Regions from separate parts of the Vreelandella lionensis genome, predicted to be linked through region 1. Evidence: predicted binding sites of a transcription regulator. Region 1 holds the regulator's gene; the other holds the start of a gene.
What was found. Region 1 encodes PhoB, which activates phosphate uptake and scavenging genes when phosphate is short. Its sites were predicted from a motif close to TGTCATANNNNTGTCANA; they were not measured.
Positions count from the first base shown of each region.

Region 2: phnD (phosphate/phosphite/phosphonate ABC transporter substrate-binding protein) is a predicted target of PhoB. The motif match lies at 1,615-1,632, and genes of this name have one in related genera.

Region 1 covers NZ_JBITWC010000001.1:57,630-62,316, reverse strand. Annotated here, with positions in the region: gene ACIGG6_RS00335 (NAD(P)/FAD-dependent oxidoreductase) at 1-506, opposite strand, end outside; gene ACIGG6_RS00330 (chorismate--pyruvate lyase family protein) at 594-1,166, shown strand; gene ubiA (4-hydroxybenzoate octaprenyltransferase) at 1,205-2,095, shown strand; gene phoB (phosphate regulon transcriptional regulator PhoB) at 2,205-2,894, shown strand; gene phoR (phosphate regulon sensor histidine kinase PhoR) at 2,897-4,189, shown strand; gene ACIGG6_RS00310 (hypothetical protein) at 4,509-4,687, shown strand, end outside.
Region 2 covers NZ_JBITWC010000011.1:38,651-43,337, forward strand. Annotated here, with positions in the region: gene ACIGG6_RS08625 (bifunctional diguanylate cyclase/phosphodiesterase) at 1-1,579, shown strand, start outside; gene phnD (phosphate/phosphite/phosphonate ABC transporter substrate-binding protein) at 1,682-2,647, shown strand; gene phnC (phosphonate ABC transporter ATP-binding protein) at 2,771-3,646, shown strand; gene phnE (phosphonate ABC transporter, permease protein PhnE) at 3,643-4,470, shown strand; gene phnE (phosphonate ABC transporter, permease protein PhnE) at 4,533-4,687, shown strand, end outside.

The DNA.
Region 1 (4,687 bases):
ACTAATCCGGCGCCAATAATCGCGACGCGAGTAGGCTGATTGAGCGCTTCGTGTAGGCGGCGGTAATCATCTAAGTCGTTAACGGTAAAACAGCGCTCGGCCAGCTCGCTCGGTATGCGAAACGGCGTGCGAGGGGCCGCGCCGGTGGCGAGCACTAGCTCATCGTAGCTAAGCGTTGCTCCGCTGCTGAGTTGCAGCACGTGGTTATCCACATCCAGTCGCGTGACGTGGGTGTGGGTAACAATGTGCGCGTTTAATTCATCGGCGAGCGCTTCAGCGCTGCGCTGGGCGAGCTTGTCAGGGCTCAAGCGCTTGGCGAAGCCTGTCGACAGCAGCGGTTTGCTGTAATCATCACCGCTGTCAGCGCTGACCAGCGTGATTGTGCGCGTATCTCCCTGACGGCGCAGCGCGCGGGCCAGGCCAACGCCTGCCATGCCGGTGCCCACAATCACCAGCGCGGCGTGGTGGTGAGGTGTTCTGGAAGATGTCGTGTGTGAGTCGGGCATACCGTCACCAAACGTCGGAGGAACAAAAGCCTGTAAAGCCACCATGTTACACTAGCCCGCTCTGAATTGACCGCCTTGGAGGCTTAGGTGACCGCCCCTGTGTTATCCACTCCTGCGTTTTCGCTCTTCCCTCAGTGGCTGCCCGTGGCAGCCGCTCAGCCAGCCATGAGTGCGCCTTGGTGGCAGTGGATAGCGTCCACGGATTCCTTAACCGCGCGCCTCATGGCAGCAGGCGAGCCGGGAACGTTTCGGGTGCGCTTGCTGCGCCAAACCATTGGCCTGCCCCAGCGCGATGAAGCCTTGGCCCTAGGCATCGCGCCTCGCCGCTACGCGTGGCTGCGCGAGGTGGCGCTGTGTGTTGATGAAACGCCGTGGGTGGTAGCGCGTTCGGTGGCCCCGCTTCACCAGCTACAGGGAAAAGGTTTGGGGAAGTTGGGCGAGCGCTCGTTAGGCAGCTGGCTATTTCAGCAGCCCGACTTGGTTCGCGGGCCGCTGGAAGCCACGGCGACACCGCCACGTTTTACCCACCAGCAGCCGGGGCTATCGGCCAATAGCTTATGGGGGCGGCGCTCTGTCTTTGAACATGGTGGGCTTTCGTTACTGGTTCAGGAGTATTTTTTATCTACCATGGCGGATGCGCTGGGCCTTCCGTCGCGCTAGGCTAACGCAGCAGCTTTTTTGACGAGGTAAGCATGAGCATGGACCGTTCTCTGTTGCGCCCGACCGGGTGGGCCCGTTTGGCAGATTTCTTACAGTTAATGCGCTTGGACCGGCCCATTGGCACTTGGCTGCTGATGTGGCCAACGCTGTGGGCGCTGTGGGTCGCGTCAGAGGGCGTGCCGGGCCGCGATGTACTGCTGATTTTTATTGCCGGGGTATATGTGATGCGCGCCGCAGGCTGCGTGGTGAACGACTACGCCGACCGCCACTTCGATGGCCATGTTAAGCGTACCAAGCAGCGGCCACTGGCCACCGGTCGGATCAGCGAAACCGAAGCGCAGCTGCTATTTGTGGCACTGGTGGCCGCCGCCTTTATTTTAGTGCTGCTGACCAACTGGTTTACCGTGCTGCTCTCGCTTGGGGGTGTGCTGCTGGCATTTATTTATCCGTTTATGAAACGCTACACACACTTTCCCCAGGTGGTGCTCGGGGCGGCTTTCTCCTGGGCGATCCCGATGGCGTTTGGCGCGGTACTGGGGCATGTGCCGCTGGAAGGCTGGCTGCTATTTAGCGCTAACCTGCTGTGGACGGTGGCTTACGATACCCAATACGCCATGGTGGATCGTGACGATGATCTGAAAATCGGCATTAAATCCACCGCGGTGCTGTTTGGCAGCGCCGACCGTTTCATCATTGGCCTGCTGCAGCTTGCTACGCTGGCGTTGCTTACCTGGGTGGGGTTGCGGGTTGGGTTAGGCGGTTTTTTCTGGCTGGGTCTGGCGGGCATGGCAGCGACGTTTGCTCATCAGCAGCGATTAATTTTTCACTGTGACCGCGACCGCTGCTTCCAGGCGTTTCTGAATAACCACTGGTCAGGGCTCTTGGTGTTTGCCGGAATTGTTCTGAGCTGGTGGCCTGCAGCTGGCTAATTATGCTGGGTGTCATAGAATTGTCATTAAGTCATGGTGTCATCGTCACAGACATGTCATTGAACTGTTTTGTATAAACGAGTTTTCATAGAACACCGTGAGGCCCTGGATGACCGCCAAGACCGTACTGATTGTCGATGACGAGGCGCCCATTCGCGAGATGATCGCTGTGGCGCTGGAAATGGCTGACTATCGCGTGCTTGAAGCGGACAACGCCCAGGATGCCCATGCGATGGTGGTTGACCACCAGCCCGACCTGCTGCTGCTGGACTGGATGATGCCGGGCACCAGCGGCATCGAGCTGGCCCGTCGTCTCAAGCGCGAAGAGGCCACCGCTGAGCTGCCCATTATTATGCTGACCGCCAAAGGCGAAGAGGATAATAAAATTCAGGGCCTGGAGGCGGGTGCGGATGACTACATCACCAAGCCGTTTTCCCCCCGCGAGTTGGTGGCACGTCTTAAAGCCGTGCTGCGCCGGGCGACCCCGCGCGGTGTGGAAGACCCCATCGAAATCAATGGATTGCTGCTGGACCCAGTGAGCCATCGCGTCAGCGCCCATGGCAAAGCGCTGGAGATGGGCCCTACCGAGTACCGCTTACTGCAATTCTTTATGACTCACCAAGAGCGCGCCTATACCCGTAGCCAGCTGCTTGATCAGGTGTGGGGCGGCAATGTGTATGTAGAAGAGCGCACGGTGGATGTGCATATTCGCCGGTTGCGCAAAGCGCTAGGTGAAGCGCATCAGAATCTGATTCAAACAGTGCGGGGCACTGGGTATCGTTTCTCTGCTCGGGTGTAATCGTGCGTCTGTGGAGCCGTGAACTGTGGCGAATTATCTGGCTGGCTTTCCTGGGGATGTGCCTGGGATGGCTGCTGGGTTACCCCGGTTTCGGGTTAGCTGCGGGTCTAACGCTCTGTTTGGTGTATCAACTCCGCCAGCTTAGGGCGCTGTTCAAGTGGCTAACGCTCAACCCGCACGATGAGCCTCCTGCGGCAACTGGCATGTGGGGCGAGTTATTCGATCGCCTTTACCGTTACCAAAAAAGCCAGCGCATTACGCAAAGCCGGCTGCGAGCAACCCTCGCGCGTATTCAAGAATCCTCGGAAGCGATGCGTGATAGCGTCGTGATGCTGGATCGCCACGGTGATTTAGAGTGGTGGAACAGTGCCGCCACCGACATGCTAGGCCTGCAGACCGCCCATGACCGCGGTCAGCACATTACTAATCTGCTGCGCGACCCGCGTTTCATCAGCTACTTTAATGCCCGTGAGTACAGCGAGCCGCTCACGCTCACCTCGCCCATTGATGAGCGTCGCATTCTGCAGTACCAAATCACCCTGTATGGCGACGACGAGCGCTTGGTTATGGCGCGGGATATTACCCGCTTGCATCGCCTAGAGCAGATGCGCCGCGACTTCGTCGCTAACGTCTCCCATGAGCTGCGCACCCCACTCACCGTGCTTTCCGGCTATCTGGAAACCTACGGCGATCTTAAAGAGATGCTGCCACCGCGCCTGAGTAAAGGCATTGGTCAGATGGAAGAGCAGACCAAGCGTATGCAGAACCTGGTGAATGATCTACTGCTTTTGTCACGTCTGGAGATTGACCGAGGCGGCGAAGATCATCAGCCGCTTGAGGTTGGGTCGATGCTTGAGAGCATTCGCCGGGATGCGCTGGCGCTCTCGAACCAGCAGCATAGCGTTCAGGTGGCGTTGGAGTGCGAGGCGCGCCTGGTGGGCAGCGAGCAAGAGCTACGCAGCGCCATCTCAAACCTAGCGTTTAACGCAGTGCGCTATACGCCTGCTGGCAGCCAGATCACTCTCCGCTGGGTCGCAATGCCCAATGGCCGCGCCTGTATTGAAGTGGATGATGATGGTGAAGGGATTGATCCGGTGCATATCCCGCGCCTTACCGAGCGCTTCTACCGCGTTGATAAAGGGCGCAGTACGGCCACTGGCGGTACTGGTCTTGGCCTTGCCATTGTTAAACACGTTCTACTGCGCCATGATGCACAGCTTCAAGTGGAGTCGTTACCCGGTGAGGGGGCGTTGTTCCGCTGTGTTTTCCCGCCCTCCCGTGTCGTTAACAGCTAACACGGTGTCATACCACTCTTCGTCTTGGCTTGCATAAATTATGTATAAATGTGCCATATTGGCATGCAAGCATGGTCAAACACCGCGCATGTGTCATATGTAGCCAACTAATCATCTACTTAAGCCAGTGCTAGAGGGTTAATCGGCATAGTGGTTATTTTTATAAGTGTCTGTATATAAATAGATTTTATTTCTATTAAGAGTTTTTGGCATATCGGCTGCAATATACTTGTCAAGGAAGATTACCGCAGGAACTGGTAAGACAAGATGTCACTCTTCCTTAAATAGCGGTATTTCACAGCGATCGAGGAGGCGGAATATGATGTCCAAGGAACTACTCAAGAAAGCTGGTATTTTAGGTGTAGCGTTTGGTCTGGTAGCAAGCCCACTGACATTTGCTCAAGAGCCTGCAGATCCGGCAGACAACATTTCTCCAGATGAGCAGCCGGTCGAAGCTCAGTCTAACGACTCAGCTATGCCGTCTGATCATGACAAGAA
Region 2 (4,687 bases), on a different contig from region 1:
CCAGGCTGGCCTGCTGGTTGAACTGGACTTGCTGTGTCGGCGGCTCGCCATTCGCCGCTTTGCCGAGCTTGAGCTGCCGGGGCTGTTGTTTCTCAACGTGATGCCGTTAACCATCGTGGAGCGTGACTTCCGCGAGGGGCTGACGCTGAGCTTTATTCAAGAGAGCGGCCTGCCCCCTGAGCGCGTGGTCATTGAGTTGACCGAGCACGTGCCGATTCACGACTACGAACTGATGCGTCAAGCGGTGGACCACTACCGCGATATGGGCTTTCAGGTGGCGCTGGATGATTTAGGTGCCGGGCACTCCAGCCTGCGCCACTGGTCAGAGCTGCGGCCCGACTTCGTCAAGTTAGATCGCCACTTTATCTCTGGTATTGATCAAGAGCCTGCCAAGCGCGAGTTTCTGCGCTCCATTTTGGATGTGGCGCGTAGTCTGGATTGCCAGCTCATTGCGGAAGGGGTCGAGACGGCTGCCGAGCATCTCTGCCTATGGGAGCTAGACCGCGGGTTGGCACTGCTGCAGGGGTTTTACTTTGCCCGGCCAAGCCTTCAGCCGCCCATGCAGCTCAATACGCTATTACCCGCGACGACCCAGCTAAAAAGCCCGGCAGGGCGCACTGCGCACTCTATTTTGCGCTCCATTGAGAGTGTATCCGCGACTTACTCGGTGCCAATGCTTGCCGAACGCTTTCGCGAAGACCCGCGTCTGCGCTGCGTGGCGGTGATCGAAGGGGGCGTCCCCGTGGCGGTGGTGCGCCGCAATACATTTCTGACCCTGTTCACCAATCAGTACAGCCACGCGCTGTACGCCAAACGCTGCGTACTGGAGATCGCCGATCCTAAAATGATCGTGGCGGAGGCGGATCTCTCCCTGGAGGCGCTGAGTCAGCAGCTCACCGACAGCCGCGATATCGAGCAGGAAGATTTCGTGATCGTCGATAGCGACGGTCATTACCTCGGCATGGGCAATATCGTCGACCTGCTGCGGGAAATTACCGCGATTCAAGTGCGCCAAGCGCGCCACGCGAACCCGCTCACCGGGCTGCCCGGTAATATTCTGATTAACGAAACCCTAGCCTCCTATTTAGCCCAAGGCAGCGGATTTGCGGCTGCCTATGTGGATTTAGATAACTTCAAAGCGTTTAACGATGCCTACGGCTACGCCCGCGGCGACCACGTGATTATTTCGCTCTCAAGGCTGCTACAGGCCCAGGTAGAGAGTGCGGGTGGCTTTATCGGCCATATCGGCGGCGATGACTTTATGATGCTGCTACCGCTGGGCCATTGGGAAACCGTTTGCCAACAAATCCTTCACTCTTTTGAAGTGATGGCGCCTGGATTTTACGAAGAAAAAGACCGCCAGCAAGGGGGCATTTCGATAGAGAGCCGTCAGGGAGGCGTGACGTTCTTCCCCTTTGTCAGTGTCTCCATTGCGGTTAAACCGATTACCGACCCCGCCCCCTGCAAGGCGCTGGAGATCGCCGCGCAGCTCTCGGAACTCAAGCACCAGGCCAAGAAAATCGCGGGTAACAGCCTGTTTGTGGAGCGGCGCGGCTGCTGTGTAGGTGGCTGTCGCTAGGTTGTCACGCAGCCGTAATCAAGGCGTAACGAGAGTGTCCTGCCGCTGTCATATCAAAACATCACTATGGCGTTAACACTTCATAACTCGCTTAGGTGATGCATGCATACTCTCTCTTTCTCTCGTACGCTGTTGAGCGCCGCCGTCGCAGGCACGTTTGCACTGGCAGCGGTCACTGCCTCTGCTGATCTCTCTTCGCGCTACGTGGACAACGACGGCGATATGATCGCCGATGTGCCCAGCGATGAGTCGCAGTGGGTTGATCCGGATACGCTGGTGTTTGCTTACACGCCGGTAGAAGACCCAGCCGTTTATGCCGACGTTTGGGCGAGTTTCCTGGATCATCTGAGCGAGGCTACCGGTAAAAACGTCCAGTTCTTCCCGGTGCAGTCTAACGCTGCCCAACAGGAAGCGCTGCGCGCCGGTCGTCTTCACGTGGCGGGCTTCAACACGGGCGGTGTGCCGGTGGCGGTCAACTGCGGTGGCTTCCGCCCCTTCGCCATGATGGCTGCTGAAGACGGTAGCTTTGGCTACGAGATGGAAATCATCACCTACCCCGATAGCGGCATTGAGTCGGTGGAAGACCTAGCCGGTCGTCAGCTGGCCTTCACCTCCGAAACGTCCAACTCCGGTTTCCGCGCGCCTTCCGCGCTGCTGCGCTCTGAGTACGGCCTGGAAGCGGGCGAAGATTTCGAGACAGCCTTCTCTGGCTCTCACGACAACTCCATCCTGGGCGTGGTGAACAAAGATTACGACGCGGCCGCCATTGCCAACTCTGTCGCCAAGCGCATGCTGTCACGCGATGTGGTGAGCGAAGGCGATTACAACGTCATCTACACCTCGGAAACCTTCCCCACCACGGCCTATGGCCTGGCGAACAACCTGAATCCTGAGCTTGCCCAGCAGATTCAGGACGCGTTCTTCAGCTACGACTGGGAAGGCAGCGCGCTGGAAGCCGAGTTTGCCAACTCTGGTGAAGCTCAGTTCATTCCGATCACCTACCAAGAGAACTGGTCAGTGATCCGTACTATCGCCGATGCTAACGGTGTGACGTACGACTGCGACTAATCCATCGGTTGGTCCATGATTTTCTCGGCCAGGAGGGCGACCTCCTGGCCGAGCCGCTATGTAGCCATTAGAGAAGTGCTTGTGAACGCAAGCACGGACGCATAAGACACTGAGGCACCCTCCATGTTGACACTCACCGGCGTTGGCAAACGTTACCCTACCGGCGACCGCGCGCTGACCGATATCCAGCTCTCGCTGCCGAAAGGGCAGGTTATGGCCCTCATTGGCCCGTCTGGTGCGGGAAAGAGCACGTTGATCCGCTGCGTGAACCGCTTGGTAGAACCCACCCAAGGCAGCATTCGCCTGGAAGACGTGGAGCTGACAAAACTCTCAGGCAGCCGCCTGCGTCATGCCCGCCGCTCCATGGGGATGATCTTCCAAGAGTACGCCCTGGTGGACCGCCTGAGCGTGATGGAGAATGTGCTCTCTGGTCAGCTGGGCTATGTAGGGTTCTGGCGCAGCTTTTTACGCCGCTACCCGCAGGAAGCCGTGGCAGAAGCGTTTCGCTTGCTTGAGCGTGTAGGCCTGCCCCACGCGATTGATAAGCGCGCCGATGCGCTCTCCGGTGGCCAGCGCCAGCGGGTGGGCATTGCTCGAGCGCTGCTGCAAAGCCCCAAACTGCTGCTGGTGGATGAACCCACCGCGAGTCTGGACCCTAAAACCTCTCGCCAAATCATGCGCTTGATTCGCGAGCTGTGCGCCGAGCGCGAGCTGGCCGCCATCATTAACATTCACGATGTGGCGCTGGCTCAGCAGTTTGCCGACCGCATCGTTGGGCTGCGTGCCGGGGAGATTGTCTTTGACGGTAAGCCCAGCGATCTGACTAGCGAGATGCTGACCACCATTTACGGCGAAGAGGATTGGGACACGACGCCCGAGCCTGCCGATGACGACGATGAGGAGAGCAGTGGCGCTACGTCTCACGTTACGTCGCCGCAGGCAGCCACAGCACCACATGCGCCGCGCCAGAACCGCTTAGCGAGTGGAGGCGCGCAATGAGCATGACGGACGCTCAAGCCCGCCAGCAGGCCGCCCGCCAAGGCCAGTGGCGGCGGCTGCCGCTGATTGAGAGCCGCCGCCTGCGTTGGGCGCTGGCGCTGGGTTGCGTGGTGTACCTGATGCTGGCGCTGGCATCGGTGGAAGTGAACTGGGCGCGGGTGGCGGAAGGTGCCGGGCGTGCGCTGAACTTTCTCGGCGCGTTTTTGCAGCCGGATTTCGTCAGCCGCCAAAGCGATATTCTGGCGGGCTTGATGGAAAGCCTGACCATGACGCTGACCTCGACGGTGATCGGCGTTCTGCTGGCCATCCCGGTGGGGCTAGGGGCTGCGCGCAATATCGCGCCTTTACCGATCTACGCGGTGTGCCGGGCCATCATTGCCGTCTCGCGCACTTTTCAAGAGGTGATCATTGCCATTCTGTTTGTGGTGATGTTCGGCTTTGGCCCCTTTGCGGGCATGCTCACGCTGGCCTTTGCCACCATCGGCTTTATGGCCAAGCTGCTGGCAGAAGATATTGAAGACCTCGACTGGAAACAGGTAGAAGCCGTGCGTGCCACCGGGGCGAGCTGGTGGCAAACCATGAACCACGCCGTGCAGCCGCAGGTGATGCCGCGTTTGATCGGGCTTTCTATGTACCGGTTGGATATCAATTTCCGCGAGTCATCGGTGATCGGCATTGTCGGTGCGGGGGGGATTGGCGCGACGCTCAACACCTCGCTCAGCCGCTACGAGTACGGCACCTCGGCCGCCATTCTGCTGATCATCATCGCCATCGTGCTGATGAGTGAGTACGCCTCCAGCCATGTGCGTCGCTGGACGCAGTAGCGCGCCGTCGCACACTTGTTGCCAACCCTTTACGTAAAGCCTGAAGGTAAAAGGAATTCTCCATGCCGGTGTCAACTTCCTCAAACGGTGTGCCACAGTGGCAGCGGCGCACCACCCGCGCCCAGTGGTTGCAGTACCTCGCTTGGCTGGCGGGCGTTAGCCTGTTCTTACTCTGCTGGAAAGTGATCTCTGACAACACCATGTGGGTGTTTGTGGA